DNA from 4 places in the Paenibacillus sp. FSL P2-0173 genome. Region 3 is predicted to be linked to each of the others. Evidence: predicted binding sites of a transcription regulator. Region 3 holds the regulator's gene; each other region holds the start of a gene.
What was found. Region 3 encodes Rex, which represses fermentation and respiration genes when NADH is low (regulators of the CRP and FNR family bind a similar motif). Its sites were predicted from a motif close to TTGTGAAATATTTCACAA; they were not measured.
Positions count from the first base shown of each region.

Region 1: lpdD (prenylated flavin chaperone LpdD) is a predicted target of Rex. The motif match lies at 2,592-2,609, and genes of this name have one in related genera.
Region 2: MKX30_RS23385 (phosphoketolase family protein) is a predicted target of Rex. The motif match lies at 1,422-1,439, and genes of this name have one in related genera.
Region 4: adhE (bifunctional acetaldehyde-CoA/alcohol dehydrogenase) is a predicted target of Rex. The motif match lies at 3,478-3,495, and genes of this name have one in related genera.

Region 1 is NZ_JBBOYK010000001.1:1,667,561-1,671,920, reverse strand. It holds gene MKX30_RS07360 (S8 family serine peptidase) at 1-2,454, shown strand, start outside; gene lpdD (prenylated flavin chaperone LpdD) at 2,760-3,107, shown strand; gene MKX30_RS07350 (hypothetical protein) at 3,120-3,707, opposite strand; gene MKX30_RS07345 (DUF4190 domain-containing protein) at 3,931-4,305, shown strand.
Region 2 is NZ_JBBOYK010000005.1:43,355-47,714, reverse strand. It holds gene MKX30_RS23385 (phosphoketolase family protein) at 1-1,303, opposite strand, end outside; gene MKX30_RS23380 (GntR family transcriptional regulator) at 1,598-2,320, opposite strand; gene MKX30_RS23375 (glycosyltransferase family 2 protein) at 2,673-3,824, shown strand; gene MKX30_RS23370 (PadR family transcriptional regulator) at 4,047-4,360, opposite strand, start outside.
Region 3 is NZ_JBBOYK010000001.1:719,858-724,217, forward strand. It holds gene MKX30_RS03060 (cell wall elongation regulator TseB-like domain-containing protein) at 504-1,028, opposite strand; gene MKX30_RS03065 (amidohydrolase) at 1,066-2,367, opposite strand; gene MKX30_RS03070 (redox-sensing transcriptional repressor Rex) at 2,354-3,007, opposite strand; gene dinG (ATP-dependent DNA helicase DinG) at 3,052-4,360, opposite strand, start outside.
Region 4 is NZ_JBBOYK010000001.1:879,508-883,867, forward strand. It holds gene pflB (formate C-acetyltransferase) at 1-461, opposite strand, end outside; gene adhE (bifunctional acetaldehyde-CoA/alcohol dehydrogenase) at 790-3,402, opposite strand; gene MKX30_RS03895 (Crp/Fnr family transcriptional regulator) at 3,661-4,360, shown strand, end outside.

The DNA.
Region 1 (4,360 bases), 950 kb from region 3:
GGCTATGATTACGGTTATGTGGAAGTGTCCAAAAACAATGGCGACACGTGGAGCGAGCTGGGCAAGTTCTCTCACAATACGAATGGGAAAAAGTGGACTCCGGTTTATTACAATCTGGATAGCTACACCGGCAATGAGATCCAAATTCGCTTCCGTTTGAAATCGGATAACAGTGTGAACAAGAACGGCTGGTACATTGACGATTTCCGTGTGTTGGGTATTCCAGCTGCGACAGTGACCAAGGACATCGTACCTGAGTCGAATATCAAGCTGGAAAAAGCGGAAGAACAGTTCCCGCTGTACAAAATTACAAGCACTGAAAAGAGTGAATTCCAGGAGAAAGTGAAGCCGGCAGAAACAACGGTGGATAGTGGACGTGTCGGGCTCGACAGTCTTCCAGCCAGCGCTACGGTTACGGTATTGGAAACCGGACGTTCGGTGAAAACGGATCCGACCACGGGCAAATACAGCTTCACCCATGTAGCGGGCGACTATACGCTGAAGGCTGAAGCCTATGGTTATGTGCCTCAAACGAAAGCAGTCACGATTGAGAATAACAAAGTCATTAGAGCAAACTTTAGCCTTCAGGCCATACCTCACGGTACGATTCACGGGGTCATTACCGACAAGCAATCCGGTGAACCGATCCAAAAAGCGAAAGTGTTGGTGCTGGAGGATGCACGTATTGCTCCGGTAGAGACGAATGAGGCTGGAGAATTTACGCTGGACGTGCTGGAAGGAACATACACATTGTCCATTTCAGCTGAGAATTATTATAGCGACAGTGTATCCGTTATTGCTCCTCCGAATGGTAGCGTGGAAGCGGATGTCACGTTGAAACCTTTCATCGGGTTCCAGGGAGGCATCGCCTACGATGACGGGACAGGAGAAAATGCCAGAGCCTTTAACGCGGCAGGCAATTCATGGGCAGTCAGAATGACGCCTGAGTCGGAAGTGGCTCAAGTGACAGGAGCATCGCTTTTGTTCTGGAACTCTGCCTTCCCGAATCCGGGAGGAACGGCATTCCAATATTCTGTCTATGACGCCTCCGGTGCGGCAGGAGCGCCTGGACGATTATTGGCTGGTCCATTCGACGGGACTGCCGTGCGGGACGAGTCACAATGGACGACGGTGCAGCTTCCAGAGCCGGTGACGGTTCAAGGTGACTTCTACATCGTATATACACAGTCTGCTGTAGGCACACAGTCGCCGGGTCTTGCTACAGATGAGAGTGGCCCGAATGCACTTCGCAGCTGGCAAGGTGTAAGCGGCGCATGGAGCCAATCACCTGAGGAGGAAGGGAATTACATGATCCGGGCTATCGTCAGATATCCGGTGAATGCTCCAACGATTACGACTCCTACGAAGGCTACGTATACGCAGGAAGAGTCGATTACCGTAACAGGAACTTCCCCGGCAGAAGGAGCCGATATTCAGCTCTTTAACGGTAAGGAGCTGGCTGGCACAACGAAAGTGAAGGATCGCCACTTCAGTTTGTCGGTTGATCTTCAACCAGGAGCTAATCCGCTAAGTGTTCAAGCAGCGGTATACGGCAAATTAACGGATCGTTCCGAAACGGTGGTTGTGACACTCGATCAGACTAAACCGGGTCTGATCCTGACTTCACCTGATGAAGGGGCCCGTACAAACGCGGGTGTAGTCAGTGTAGTCGGTACCGTGTATGACGAGTTCCTCACCGAATTGACGATTAATGGTGAGCCCGCTGAATTTGGAAGTGACGGCAGCTTTAACAAGCGGTTGCTTATCAACGAAGGTGAAAATCAAATTACGGTGACGGCCAAGGATCTTGCCGAAAACGAAACAAGTGTTACGCGCTCGGTGTATGTCGATACAGCTCTGCCGAAGCTTGAAAACATTAGCCCTGCTGAGGATGTGCGTATTACTCCAGGGCAGCCGGTACGAGTATCCTTTGACAGTGCATCCGGTTTGGAGGCGTCCTTCCATGTGGAGCTGCCTTTCAACCTGTCCACTTTGGGCCGCAACGATATTCCATTAAATGAAACTTCGTCAGGCCACTATGAAGGTACTTATTTCACTTCATCTTCTCTGAATCTGGAAGGCGGAGTCATCGTGATCCGGGTAAGGGATGCAGCGGGAAATGAAGTGGAGACGGAGGCACCGGGAAGATTGTATGTAGCCAATGGTGGAGGACAGAACCCTGATCCGAATCCATCCAATGAGAAGCCGGTAGCCATTATTCAGGCTAATGAATCAGCTAAGAAGAACAAAAATGTACAATTTAACGCCAAAGCTTCCCGTGATGTAGACGGTGAGATCGTTAGTTACAGCTGGAATTTTGGCGATGGCGATACGGCGGTCGGTTCCAAGGTGAAGCATAAATTCACCACAGCTGGAACGTATACCGTAGAGCTAACGGTGACGGATAATGACGGCGCAAGTGGTAAGACTGTGCATACGATCACGATCCGTTAGCAGCCAGTAGGAAAGGAAATGCTTCTTTTAGAATAACAATGAAGGCCCACAGCAAGCCACGGTTTATAGAGGCTGCTGTGGGCCATTTTTAAATTGTCGAACCGTTCAAGAAGCGGTACAATGAGTAGAACTCTATAAAGTGAATCGTTTCACAATAGAGGATTTTGCAAAAATCTAATAAGCGATTTTCAATAAACGATATATAGATCGAAATGGTCTAGTTCGTCTATATATTGCACTTTGGAGCGACTGGAATCGAATTTTGCAAAATCCTGAATAATATTTTTTAGCAGGAGAGGATCCTATTGATTCATTTGCAAAAAGAAAGCGGACGTATCCGTCTAGAGCTGGATGCCTATTTTATGGGGGAAGATATCATTGTACTCATTTCAGGCGGTGATCAGCCTCATTTGGGAACGATTACAGCAGGGGCCAGACTCGAGCCGATTCAAACTGTGCAATTGCAAAATCACAAGGAGTTTTATATTACCGAAGAAATTGCAGTTCGCTTGCGAAAAGAGTTTGCAGGCAATTTTGCCATTTGCTGCGGGGCACATTTAGATCATGCAACCAAGGACGAAATCCGGGTGCTGACAGATATGGCTATACAACTGGGGAAAGAGCTCATTGGAGAACTCAAGCAAGCACGCTAGTAGCATACCTTTTTAAGTGAACTCCCGAAAGAGCAGATTGCGATATGGGTACTTACTAAAGGGATACTTAAATAGCAATGCAAAGCCATCATCCTCAATTTGTACGGATTTCAGCGCAGAGGATGGAATCAAACTACGGATCATGACATGAACTGCACGCTGGTCTTGTCTGTTGATCGCTTTGGCAAAGGCAGAAGCAAAACATGGATTGCGTGCCAATTCGCGATACAGCGGAAAAACGGCTTTTGCAATGGCGCGATGAACTCTCGGCTCAAACGTAAACTGCACAGTCCCCGGTGGAATCGTCGTTCCATTCGTATAATAGAGCATCGGTGGATGAGCTAAAAAGGAAATAAAGTAGCCGATGCCATTCGTGCCTAAGCCTTGTTTGGCGGCAAATGGCGCTACTGAGCAGAGAAGGGATTTCATCCGATCCAAGTTGCCCTGAACGACAGCTCGTGACCATTGAACTGCAAACGCACGGCGAGTTGCAATAGCTTTGTAAAATGGCAGCATGGCAGTGGAAATTATCCTAAGTGTGTTTGCATTTAAACGTTTGTGAGGCGAGCCCTTTCTGCGGGATGTTGCACGATATAGCATAGCTCCGACCTCCTTGGTAGGATGCTCTCATGGAGCGCAATTGATCTGTAACAGGTACAATACTGTATGCCCGGTTACCTCAAAAAGTGCTAATATCGCTAGGTTTCTTCTTTTTAACGTTCTAATTTAAAAATTCGAAATAAGTACTGTCCTGATTTGTAAGATTGTGGTACCCTAGAACTTATATAATTGCTATTTTTCGTATTGGAGTTGAATTTAACAGATGAGTGATTTGTACAAGGAGCCTCGATCTTCCGATCCTTTTCAGGAGGAGACGAACGATTATAACGCCCCATTTAACCCGCCCCCAGTAGTTCCACCTACGAATAGTAAAGCTGTTGCCTCGATGGTGCTCGGGATTTTATCTGTTGTCATTCCCTATATCGGGTTGATTATCGGAATTGTGGGTATTATTTTGTCCAGTCTTTCCTTGAAGGAAATTAACCGTCATGGCGAGCAAGGCAGAGGTATGGCCATTGCTGGATTGGTATGTAGTATTATCGGTACACTGATTTATACACTGATCATCATTTTTATAGTTATTGTTTTTATTGTAGCGGCCTCCAGTGGCGATCCGGATATTTTTTCAGACATTTAATCAATTGAAGAATGCTTGAGTCAGACAAACCATTCACGACTTGACGATTGGATGC
Region 2 (4,360 bases), on a different contig from region 3:
GAGCCAAGCGGTTAGACATCGTTTCATCCGGTCCGAAGATTCTGAAATTACGATTTTCTTCATTTAAAAGAACCACATCTTTAACGTATTTCCCTAAAACCGACATATCTTGCGCAATCACTTTACCAGGTACGGAATTATCCAGCGCATAGTTACGGAAATCCGGTAATTTCAAGTCTTTAATGAGGTTACCCGCATTCGCAGCAGGGTTCATTCCCATACGTTTATCGCCTGTAGGCAGGATTTCAGCAAGCTCAGAGTTTAAACGACCGTTTTCGTCGAACAATTCCTCTGGTCTATAGCTATTCAGCCATTCTAACAAAGCAGGTGCGTGTTGCATATTTTTTTGATCAACCGGAATTGGAACCTGATGGGCACGGAATGAATTTTCATTCGGCACGTTGTCCCATTCCTTCGGACCTGTCCAGCCTTTAGGTGAACGGAATACAATCATCGGCCACGCCGGACGAGTAAGGTCATTATTTTCACGCGCATTCTTCTGAATAGCTTCAATCTTCTCGATGGCTGTATCCAATACTTTCGCCATTTCTGGATGCATGTGATCCGGATTTTCACCTTCAACAAAGAACGGCTCCCAACCCAAACCTTTAAAGTATGAGGTCAATTCTTCTTTCGATTGACGAGACATAATCGTTGGGTTACTAATCTTAAAGCCATTCAAGTGCAAGATTGGCAGCACTGCACCATCCGTGATGGGGTTGATAAATCGGTTAGAGAACCACGAAGCGGCTAATGGGCCCGTTTCAGCTTCGCCATCACCAATAACAACAGCCGAAATCAGATCAGGATTATCCAGAATGGCACCTACACCATGAGAAAGGGAGTAACCTAATTCTCCACCTTCATGGATAGATCCAGGTGTTTCAGGAGCAGCATGTGAAGCAATACCGCCAGGGAAAGAGAATTGCTTGAACAATTTCTTCATACCTGGGATATCTTGCGTAATTTGTGGATAGATTTCAGTGTAACTACCATCCAGATAAGAATTTGAAACCATAACCTGGCCGCCGTGACCAGGACCTTCAATGTAAAGCATGCTCAAATCATATTTATTAATAACACGATTTAGATGTGCATAAATAAAGTTTTGACCCGGAATTGTGCCCCAGTGTCCAATAGGCTTAACCTTCACATCTGAATCTTTTAAAGGCTCTCTCAACAAAGGATTATCTTTTAAATAAAGCTGACCTACTGAAATGTAGTTCGTTGCACGCCAATATGCATCAAGTTTTTCCAAATATGTTTTAGATGAATAATCTGCTAACACGGGTGATAATGACATTGTGTCCACTCCCTAAGTAGTTTTGTTTGTAATTTATTTCCGGAAATTTCATCTACATGTACATCATAACGCTACCCCAATTTAATTCAACCTTTTTCACAAGTGATACGGTCCAATTTTGTGAAATTTTGAACATACTATGAAATATAAATTAAAAAGACAGTAAAAAAGCTCTTACATTAAAATATATAGAAGTATAAACCAATAAAATTTGTAATAAACGAGGTAATTGCAGGCTTCAATCCTTTTTTCAAAACCATAAAAAAAAGACCGGAGAATTCTCCAGTCTTATCATTAGTGAACCGATACAAAGGTATTAAATTTCAAATATTTGTAATGAAATCGCATATGAGAAAACTCAAATGGCGTACCGTTATCTAAAAAGAACACACCTTCCATAATACCTACAGGCTCATTTTCATTTAAATGTAGCAGCTTTTGATCATTCTCTTGAGACGGTTCTGCAAAAATGGATAAAAAAGATTTGGTGACGGCCAAGTTCCGCGAGTCTTCCAAATAATTAAAAATGGACCCCTCGATAATTGTCTGATTTAAATTCTGGACAATTTTAATGGGGATATAGCCCGTTTCAATCATAAAAGGATCATCATCAAACAGACGTAAGCGAACAATTTTGTAAACAAAATCATGAGTCTCCAAGAACAAATCGCGCTGTAACTCTTCTGTTGGCGGAATGACCTCAAAACTCAATACTTTGATCTTAGGCTTTTTACCATGCATTTGAAAATTATCAGTGACCCCTAGATTAGAGCCTTCGTAGTTAAAGATAGATTCATTTCTTATGTATAATGGATTAATAAATGTCCCGGAACCTTGTTTTTTGAAAATAATTCCGACATTCTCCATTTTAGTCAGAGCACGTTTAATTGAACTACGACTAACCTGGTACGTCTCACTAAGACTACGTTCATCTGGCAATCTCATATCCGCAAACTTTCCCGCAAAAATTTTCATCTTGAGATCGTCAATAATTTGCTTATAGACAAATTGTGTCATAAAGTACTCCTCTTTCAGGTCTTCTATAACTCTATATAGTTTACCATAACTTGCCCATTTCATCTCATGTTTGTTTCTGTTTGCTGAGCGGGCTTTCAGCGGATAGGAAGCGCCGTCGCTTTTACTTTACATCTCTATGCATAATACCATGATTACACATATATAACACCACTGAACGTACCTGCAAAACAGCAGAAAATACAGAACCCCCACCTTAGCATCAGTAATAAGACCAAGCCTGTTTCGAACCTTGAGGGATGTTTGACTAGACCAGGCTAAAATCCTTGAATACATTGTTATTATTCATCTTGTTCAAACGTTTTCTAATAAGAATGGTGGGGGGGAGATCATATTGGCTATCCGCTACAGCGTCATCATTCCAACCTATAATCGAGCCCAGCAATTGTTGCTCACACTCGCTTCATTTGAGACACAAACCTATCCAAAGCAACTATTCGAAGTCATTGTAGCTGATGACGGTTCTACAGACGGAACGAAAGAAATGGTCGAAGGCTTCAAAGCATCCTATCCTCTTATCTATGTGTCACATCAGGAACAACGCGGTCGATCTGCCGTTCGAAATTTGGGACTGCGCCGTGCAAAAGGGCTATACATCATCTTCTGCGACGCTGACTTTGTAGTATTACCGGAATTCATTAGGATCGTGAGCCGTTATCACCGTAAATATCCCAAGTCTGTGCTCTCAGGCATTCCTCACTCATGGGACGATGCTTTTACCCATTATTACCCTGACTTTTCTCCTGAAGAAAAAGAACAATGTCGCAACATACTTACGCAGTCCAACTTATGGAATGCTGACTATGAAGCAGCGAACGAAATTACTCCAATCATAACCCCTGAAGATATCCTTCACCAAACGGGTGCACTGTCTAAAGTAGTTAGTCCCACAAGAGTCCCCCCCAATACGCAGAAACAATTTGCCACAACGGATGTCGCCCCCTGGATGCTGCTGGTTACTCGTTGTGTAGCCATCAGACGCAGCCACTTGATTCGTATTGGAGGTTTTAATGAACGGTTTGTGCTGTATGGACTCGAAGACTGGGACCTTGGCTATAGACTGCATCGCTTGAAGATCCCTTTTTATTGCATCAAAGAGGTGGTCGGATATCATCAGGAACATCCAACCTATCTCAGAGGTAACGTTTTAAATACAGAAAATCTGAGAATCATGTATGAAACTTACGGATTCAATGACTCCTCGTTAAATTTATTTGCCCTTATCCCTCCATCCGAGGATTTTGAGACCTACAAAAATACGTTGCGGGTATTGCGCAGGGGATTCCGCTCTAGGTTAACACGCTCATCAGCACTGTTATTAAGAAGAACATTACGCATTGCAGCCAAACAGTTCTACGATCAAAGCCATACTCATGCATACAAAAAATCATTACACTTGATAAAAAAGAAAGCAGAGAACCGGAAAAGTCGAGTCGCTCACGTGTTACGAGAAATGCTGGTGAAGTCTGAAAAGCTGGTGGAATAATAGTTACTCATTTACAGCGTACAAAATCGTATGTATTGCATCCTCCTTACGGGATAAAAAAACTCCTCCATAAAGGTGCGAGCCCAACTTGGCAAGCAGCTTTATGGAGGAGGAGTCGCCATGTCCGGAGATAACGACAAGAATTGTCGTTACTAGTTTACTATTCCTCTGATAGTCCAGCATGCTTTCTGATTATTCATTACATATGAGTTTTACCAACTGCTAAGAACTCAATATTTTAATGCTATCATCGCACCAGCTAATTAAACTGCTAAACTGACTTTTACCATAGCTCATTGTGATCATCCAATATTTGTGATTATGGTCTTTATGCTCTACGTTGATAAGCCAACGTTCAAGTTCTTCAAAAATATGCAAGCTTTCCACTAGCTTTTCTTTATACTCCTGTATGTGCTTTATAATCGTTTCAGGCGAAGAATTCCCGCCAAAAAACACCCTCAACAGCAGCTCATTTTTTTTAAGCATCACCACATGCTCCATGGGCTGAGAAAGCCAGTCTGACAACGTCTGCCTTC
Region 3 (4,360 bases):
GGGACGAATGTCAACAAACAACCAAATTGCATGATCTTATAGTGATCAGCAATTCTTTTTTCTATCATTTTTGTCTATCACTTATAAAATATAGTATATCATAACGTATATCTAATATCGAAGGCAATGTGTGGAGGAGTTGTGATGAGGCAAAATCTTTGGTTATGGTGGAGGCGAGACGCTGCGTGTAGGATTTGATCTTACGATCGCTGTTGCCACCGGATTTTTTCGATTAGATTCTTATGGGGAAAATCCGGCGGCAAAGGCGAACGCTCCGCTTCTCCAGATTCAAATCCTCCACTCCGCTATTGCCCGCCACAAAGATGAATTTGACCTAGGAGAGAAGATGGATAGGTAAAGATGCTTCACTGGCTTTCAGCCAGCTTTACGGCATAGCAAAACTAAAAGACGTAAATACGAATTTTGTCGTATTTACGTCTTTTTCTTGAGCTTTTAATCATTTACTAGTCATTCATTCCACATTTGCCAATCCTCACACCAGCTCAGTTATTGGGCAAAGTATATTTCACACCCGTCGCTACCCCATCTGAGAAACGATAAAAGGTGTAGTAATGATGACTTCCATCATCGTAAAACAACTGCCACACATATTCGCCATTGAACACACTCGGCTGAAGCCTTACAATTTTTGCACCTGGAAGCTGCTGCTGAATTATTGCCGTCATTTTTTGCTCATCGACTCCGTTCTTCAGCAACTCGGTGTGAACACCGCTATTATCTGCGGCAGGTACGTTAGGTTGTCCTTCCACTTTTTGAAAAGGAACCCACACCATTATATTTTCATTCTGTGCATTTTTCCCCTGAACCACCCAATATACCTGATCCCACACAGACTTCCATGTTTGAGTCGTGCTAACCAGACCAGCTGATTGCTTGGCCTTAATGATAGCGGCATTTTTCTCAGCCACCTGGTCTTGAGTAACATAGGAATAATACCAGAAAATGCTGACCAGGATCAGTATCACGGCCAAAATGGCGACCGCTATCCATTTTTTCTTATTTTTCAAACCTGTGCTTCCTCTCTAAGGGGATGTGACACCTAAATTAGCGCGACAGCAGCCCTTCAAAGGCGGCTTGTGCCTCATGTTTGATACGTTCCTCGTCCATAGTCAGGCATTCGCCGTTTTTCACAACCTGGCGACCGTCTACCCACACATGAGCCACGTCCTTGGCGCTTGCAGAGTATACCGCATGGGAAATAAGATCTGTACGCGGCAAGAAATGTGCCTGATTCAGATCCAACGCGATAAAGTCAGCCTTGTTGCCCGCTGCCAACGCTCCTACTTCTTTTAAACCAATCGACTTTGCACCGTATTCTGTTGCCAGACGCAGCGCTTCACTTGCAGGAACTGCCGTAGGGTCACCGGATACACCCTTGTGAATAAGTGCCGCCAGACGCATTTCCTCGAACATATCCAGGTTATTATTGCTGGCAGGACCATCCGTTCCGAGAGAAACAGTAACCCCTGCACGCAGCAATTCAGGCACTCTTGCCACACCACTTGCCAGCTTCAAGTTGCTACCCGGATTGTGCGAAACCGCTACACCACGTTCAGCCAGTAAAGCTATTTCTTCGTCGTTCAAATGAACGCCATGGGCAATAAGCGAAGGACGGGAGAAAAAGCCAAGCTTATCCAAATGTGCAACTGGACGCAAACCGTAGTCGCGTACGTTTTGCTCCACTTCGGCGATCGTCTCAGACATGTGCGTATGCAGTGGCAAGTCCAGATCATGCGCTGCTTGTACGAATTTTTCAATAAACGCAGGTGGACATGTGTATGGCGCGTGCGGAGACATCATCGTTGTAATACGCCCGTCTGCTTTACCATGCCAGTTACGCGCAAAAGTCACGGCCTCAGCCAGCTTGATTCGCTGTTCTTCTTCCGAGCATAGTCCAATTGCTCCACGCATCAGACTTGCACGAATACCTGACTCTTCAGCTACACGAGCCACCTCATCCATATGATCGTACATGTCCAGGAAGGTCGTTGTTCCACCTTTCAGCATTTCCAGCACAGACAAGGACGTACCCCAGTACACGTCCGTAGATGTAAACTTGGCTTCCATAGGCCACATTTTCTCCTGAAGCCATACTTGAAGTGCCAAGTCATCTCCATGCCCACGCAGCAGAGACATCGCCGCATGACCATGAGTATTAATCAGACCAGGTAAAAACAATAGCCCCTTACCATCGATCGCTTCCGTCTCTTCCTCACCCGCAGGCAAAGTTTCGCCAATATAAGTAATACGGCTATCCTCCACAATCATAAAACCATGGACTACCCCAGCTTCTGATCCATTTACGGCAAAAGAGCCGTTTTTAATCATCCATTTATTCACTGTCATATTGTGTTTCTTCCTTTCCGTCCTCCAAATAATAAGCGAGGCTAAGCAAATCAGTTGTAAAGTCTGTGGCATGAATCCGAATGTTGGCCGGTGCCTTGAGAGTAGTCGGTGCAAAGTTCAGGATCGCTCCAATTCCGCTCTCAATAAGCCTGTCAGCCACGTGCTGTGCTTCAAAATCAGGTACGGTAATAATCCCGATTCGAATGTTTTTTTCTTTCACAGTCGCTTCCAGTTCATCCATCGGTTGAACGACCAATGTATTGATCTTGGTCCCTACCTTATCCGGAAACGCATCAAATACTGCGACAATCTTCATATTGTCTTTTAAATAAGCGTTATAATTCGAAAGGGCTTGCCCCAGATTACCCGCACCGACCAATACGACATTAATTTGCTGGTCGATTTTCAGGATATGGCGTATTTTCTCAATTAGATAAGAAACATCATAACCGATACCCTTCCGACCAAAATCTCCAAAATAGGCGAGATCTTTACGGATTTGGGCCGGGTTCAAATCTAGCCTCTGTCCCAACTCTTGAGAAGAGACCGTAGCCACCTCCCGTTTGTGAAGTGCATTCAGATAACGTAAATATACGGGTAACCTCCGTACGACAGCCTCTGAAATTTTATCTGATTTCATACTTGCTCCCCCTAATTGTAACGAACATACTTAGTGTCCGTCCGTTATGCCTCTGTCTCCGGGGCGGATTGGAGCCATTCGGCGATGCGGGGCACCATTTGCTCCGATGGCATATGCTCCATTTTTGGTCCCGGTAACGAGTACAAAAAGTGCTTTCCGTAATAGGATTCGATCACACGCGTATCGTAAACGATAACGACCCCGTGGTCGCTCGCTGTACGTACTAACCGACCAAATCCCTGTTTGAAGCGAATGACCGCTTGTGGTACAGACAGCTTCATAAATGGATTCTTCTTCTGCTGCTGAAGCAGCTCGCTTTTTGCCTCCAGCAACGGGTGATTCGGCGGTTGAAACGGCAAGCGAACAATGGCCAGACAAGTCAGAGCCTTTCCTGGAATATCGACGCCTTCCCAGAAGCTGCTGGTTCCCAGCAATACAGAAGCTTTGGCTTCCTGAAAACGGCGGGTTAGCTTGCTGCGACTCCCACTGTCCACACCTTGTCCCAGCACAGTAATTTCGCTGGATGCTAAGGCCTCTTTGAGCGGCTCATACACTTGCCGGAGCATCCGATAGGAAGTAAACAGAACGAGCATTCTCCCCCGCGTCGCCTGAGCAGTCGCTCCTAGAGAGCTAACGAGCATATCTACAAAGTGTGCATCTCCTACACTGCCCTTCACGCTTGGGAAATCCCGTGGAATGACCAGCAACACCTGATCCCTGTAATTAAAGGGTGACGGGAGCTGCGAAGTCATCAGCCGCTCTTGATCTGCGGCCTCCTGCAAGCCGAGCTGATCGATCATGTACTGAAACGACTTATCTACCGATAAGGTAGCAGACGTCAGAATAATGCTTCTTTTTTTGTCAAAAAACATTTCTTTCAACTGGCGGCTCACATCGACGGGCACCGCATAAAATTGCAATGATTTACTACGGAATTGCCCACTCGCTTCGAGCCAGTATACGGTTGTTTCATCATCGAGTCGGATAAAAAAGCGCAAATTTTCTCGGATTCCCGCCAAATCCTTGAGCAGACCCGTGATATCTGTAATAAGGCTATCTGCCGCATAATCGTCATGTTCTTCCTTGACGTCCAGCATCAGCTTGTCGCCCTTGCGCAAAATTTCGCTCATCGTTACATATAGCTGATTTTCCAAAGCACCCGCCTGATCCCACTTTGCAGGCTTGGCCGAAGGTTTGAGACGGGAAGAAAACTGTCCTGTTTCACCCGGTGTCGCATCGCTTCGCTCTGGCAACATGCCAAACAGCTTGTCGCTTAGCAGGTCCCAAGTTTCCTTAACCTCTAACACGAGCGGATACATCTGGTCGATGGTTGAAGCCCAATCCGCCGACTTC
Region 4 (4,360 bases), 160 kb from region 3:
TCAAATACACCTTGGTTGTGAGTTTTACGAATATGAGTGAAGATATCAATGATACTTTCCGGTACTTCAAAACCATAGGCTTTGCAAGCGTCGATCATCATCCGAATTCCACCAAACGGCTGCAAAGAGCGTTTGAATGGAGCATCTGTTTGTACACCGACAATTTGCTCTTTATCCCGGTCTAGATAACCCGGTTTATGTGAAATAATAGTGGATGGCGTATTCACGTCTACATCAAGCACGCCGCCGTTTGCCAACTCTTTTTTGGTAAGATCGGATACAATATCCCACAATGCAGTTGTGTTGGCGGTAGGACCAACCAAAAATTCTTCATTGCCAACATAAGGTAAGATATTAGTTTCAATAAAATCGTTGACGTTGACTTCTTTAGTCCATTTGCCTTTTTTAAAACCTCTCCAGCCAGATTGTTGCTCTTGTAATTCTCTCTCAATCACCGACATGTAAATCCCTCCAAATTGTTTGGTCTTCCGGACTTGTGATTTTTTTCACGATAAAGCTATTTCTTGAGCCCGGCCTGTTCACCGATGCCTTACGCTCAGTGTCGGGACCTTTCTTACACCCTTATTGTAGAATAATGATAGAGTGTAGTATGTGATAAAAATCACAACATGAGTGATTTTTATCACTTTATTTTCCCTAGCTTCGCGCCTATATCCTTAGCCTTGCCGTTCACCTCCCTTCCCAAACCAACAGGCCCTCTATATAGAGAGCCTGCATCGGTATTGAACGAGAAAATGCTTTTTCACAAGCCTCTTCGTACCTATTATATTATTGGTCAAAACGTCCGTAGAAGGCATTGCGATAGACATCAGCCAACTCCGTAACCAGTGGCAACTTCGGATTCGCAGTTGTACATTGATCTTCAAATGCGCGGTCAGCCAGATAGTCTACACGTGATTCGAAATCCTTCGCATCGAAACCGATTTGTTGGAACGATTCCTCGATACCGAGTGTTTTGTTCATCTTACGGATTGCTTCGATCAAGCTGTTAACCCCTTCTTCGGTGGTGCGTGCAGGCAGTCCCAGTATGCGCGCGATTTCTGCATAACGCTCATCCGCAACAAAGTGCGAATATTTAGGGAACGAAGCAAATTTTGTCGGTTTTTTCGCATTATAGCGAATAACGTGCGGCAGCAAAATGGCATTCGTGCGGCCATGCGCTGTATGGTATTGTCCACCCCATTTATGTGCAAGACTGTGGTTAATACCCAAGAATGCATTAGCAAACGCCATACCAGCAAGTGTGGAAGCATTATGCATTTTTTCACGAGCCAGCTTATCACCGATCAGAGCCGATTGTTCTAGGTATTGGAATACCAATTGAATGGCTTTAATTGCCAGACCATCTGTGTAATCATTAGCCATTACGGACACGTAAGCCTCGATAGCATGTGTCAGAACGTCCATACCTGTGTCCGCTACAGCTGTTTTAGGCAGCGAATATACAAACACTGGGTCAATAATTGCCACATCAGGAGTCAACTCATAGTCAGCCAGCGGGTACTTCGTGTTACCCAGGTTTTTGTCCGTAATTACTGCAAACGATGTAACTTCGGAACCTGTACCCGAGGTTGTAGGGATAGCTACAAATTGTGCTTTTTGGCCCAGACGTGGGTACTTGTAAATCCGTTTACGGATATCCATGAATTTTTGTTTTAAGTTATTGAAATCAGTATCTGGATATTCATAGAACATCCACATGCCTTTAGCCGCATCCATTGGCGAACCGCCGCCCAGTGCGATGATGCAATCCGGTTGGAAACGTCTCATCATTTCTGTACCACGTTCTACCGTAACTGTCGATGGATCTGGCTCTACTTCAGAGAACACTTCGATAGCTACCGGTGTTTGGCGTTGATGCAGATAATGAATAACACGATCCACATATCCCAGTTTTACCATCATAGGGTCCGTGATAATGGCTACACGTGTGATATCAGGCATTTTAGCAAGATACTGTGTCGAATTTTTTTCAAAATAGATTTTGGAAGGTACTTTGAACCATTGCATATTCACCGTCCGTTTCGCCACCCTTTTCACATTAATCAAATTGACTGCCGATACGTTCGACGAAGTCGAGTTACGACCGTACGAACCGCAACCGAGTGTCAACGAAGGAAGATTGGTGTTGTAAATGTCGCCAATCGCACCATGTGTGGAAGGTGCATTTACAATGATACGTCCTGTTTGCAGACGGTTTGCGAAGCGGGCGATAACGTCCTCATCGTTCGAATGAATAGCGGACGAGTGGCCCATGCCCCCGAATTCCACGACTTCAGCAGCGCGTTGAATACCTTGTTCCGCATTTTTTACTTTATAGCAAGCCAATACAGGACTCAATTTTTCCGCAGACAATGGGAATTTTGTTCCTACCCCTTCAATCTCAGCGACCAAAATTTTAGTTCCTGCTGGTACTGTGATACCACTCATTTCAGCAATTTTCACAGCAGACTGCCCGACGATTGCTGGGTTCACTGCACATTTCTCGACATTCATAGCTCCTTGAGTGAGCTTAGCTGCTTCTTCTTTATTTACAAAATAGCAGCCGTTAGCGATCATCAATTTTTTCACTTGTTCGAAGATTGGCTCTTCGATAATAACCGCTTGCTCGGAAGCACAAATCATACCGTTGTCAAAAGATTTAGAGAGGATAAGATCGTTCACGGCCTGCTTGATGTCTGCTGTTTTTTCAATAAAGCAAGGCACGTTACCTGGGCCTACACCCAGAGCAGGTTTACCGCAGCTATATGCCGCCTTAACCATGCCTGATCCACCAGTTGCCAGAATCAGAGCCACATCCGGGTGATTCATGAGTGAATTTGTCTTATCCATCGATGGAGCTTCAATCCATTGAATACAATCAGCTGGAGCACCATGTTTGACGGCTGCTTCGAGCAAGACGCGGGCTGCTTCCGCACTACACGATTGAGCAGATGGATGGAAACCGAAAATGATTGGGTTACGTGTTTTAATGGCAATCAACGCTTTGAACATCGTAGTCGAAGTCGGGTTTGTCACTGGAGTGATCCCCATGATAATGCCGACTGGCTCTGCTATCTTTTGAAAACTGTCAAAATCATTGTCTTCAATGACACCGACGGTTTTTTCATTTTTGATACTATGATAGACATATTCTGTTGCAAACATGTTTTTGGTGATTTTGTCCTCGTACACACCGCGTCCTGTTTCTTCAACAGCCAACTTCGCCAGGTACATGTGTTTATCCATCCCTGCGAGTGCCATAGCTTGTACGATTTCGTCAATCTGTTCCTGATTCATACTCATGAAAGCTTGCTGTGCCCGGTTCCCCCGGTCAATCAGCGTTTGAATATACTGCTCTGCGCTTTGCTCTTTTTGGATAACCTCGTTTTTAACAGCCATTTCCCTCATCCTCCTGTTATCTCGTGTACTATCTCTTGTTCACGCACTGATCGTAACACAGCTTTTCAAGATATATTGTGATTTTTTTCACAATCTATTTAAAATTTTATTTTATGAAGTGAATTAAATCACAAAGTTTGGAATTCTGCCACTTTTACCCCCTCTTCTTGCCCCAAAAACGCATTGCGCAGGTATATAATGAATTTGAATTGATCAAGTTGCAGATAAAAAACATAGGATACAAAGGGGAAATGGACGATGAGAAACACTACAAATGTAATGGAAGCCCGCGGCAACACCTGTTGCTTCTCGGAGGCCAGCTTCAACCGGTTGCAAGTGATGATGAAAGATCGAGTTATGCCAGAAAGCTCGCATCTGTTCTGGGAAGGAGATACAGCGGATAAGCTGTTTTATATTAAGCGCGGACGCGTGAAAGTAACCAAAACAACGGATGAGGGTAAGGAACTTATTCTATATATGTATCAAAGCGGCGATCTTGTTGGTCAAGCCGATCCATTTTTCGGTACTAAGCATTCCTTTTCTGCTGAGGTTCTGGAAGACAGTGATATTGGCGTAATCGATCATACAGATCTGGAGCTACTTATTTGCCAGCATTGTGATTTTGCGATTGACTTTATGAAATGGATGGGTTCGCATCATCGCATTACTCAGACTAAGTTCCGCGATTTGATGATGTACGGCAAGCCTGGCGCTTTATGTTCAACACTCATCCGTCTATGCAATACCTATGGTGAGCCTCACGGCGAACATATCCTGATTCATAAAAAAATTACTCATACTGACTTATCAAATATGATCGGTGCGACTCGGGAAAGCGTAAACCGGATGCTTAGTGATCTACGTAAGAAAAATGCAGTTGAATATGATAATGGCATGATTGTTGTCAAGGATTTGGAAATGCTGCAAGGCGTATGTCATTGTGAATTGTGCCCTCGTG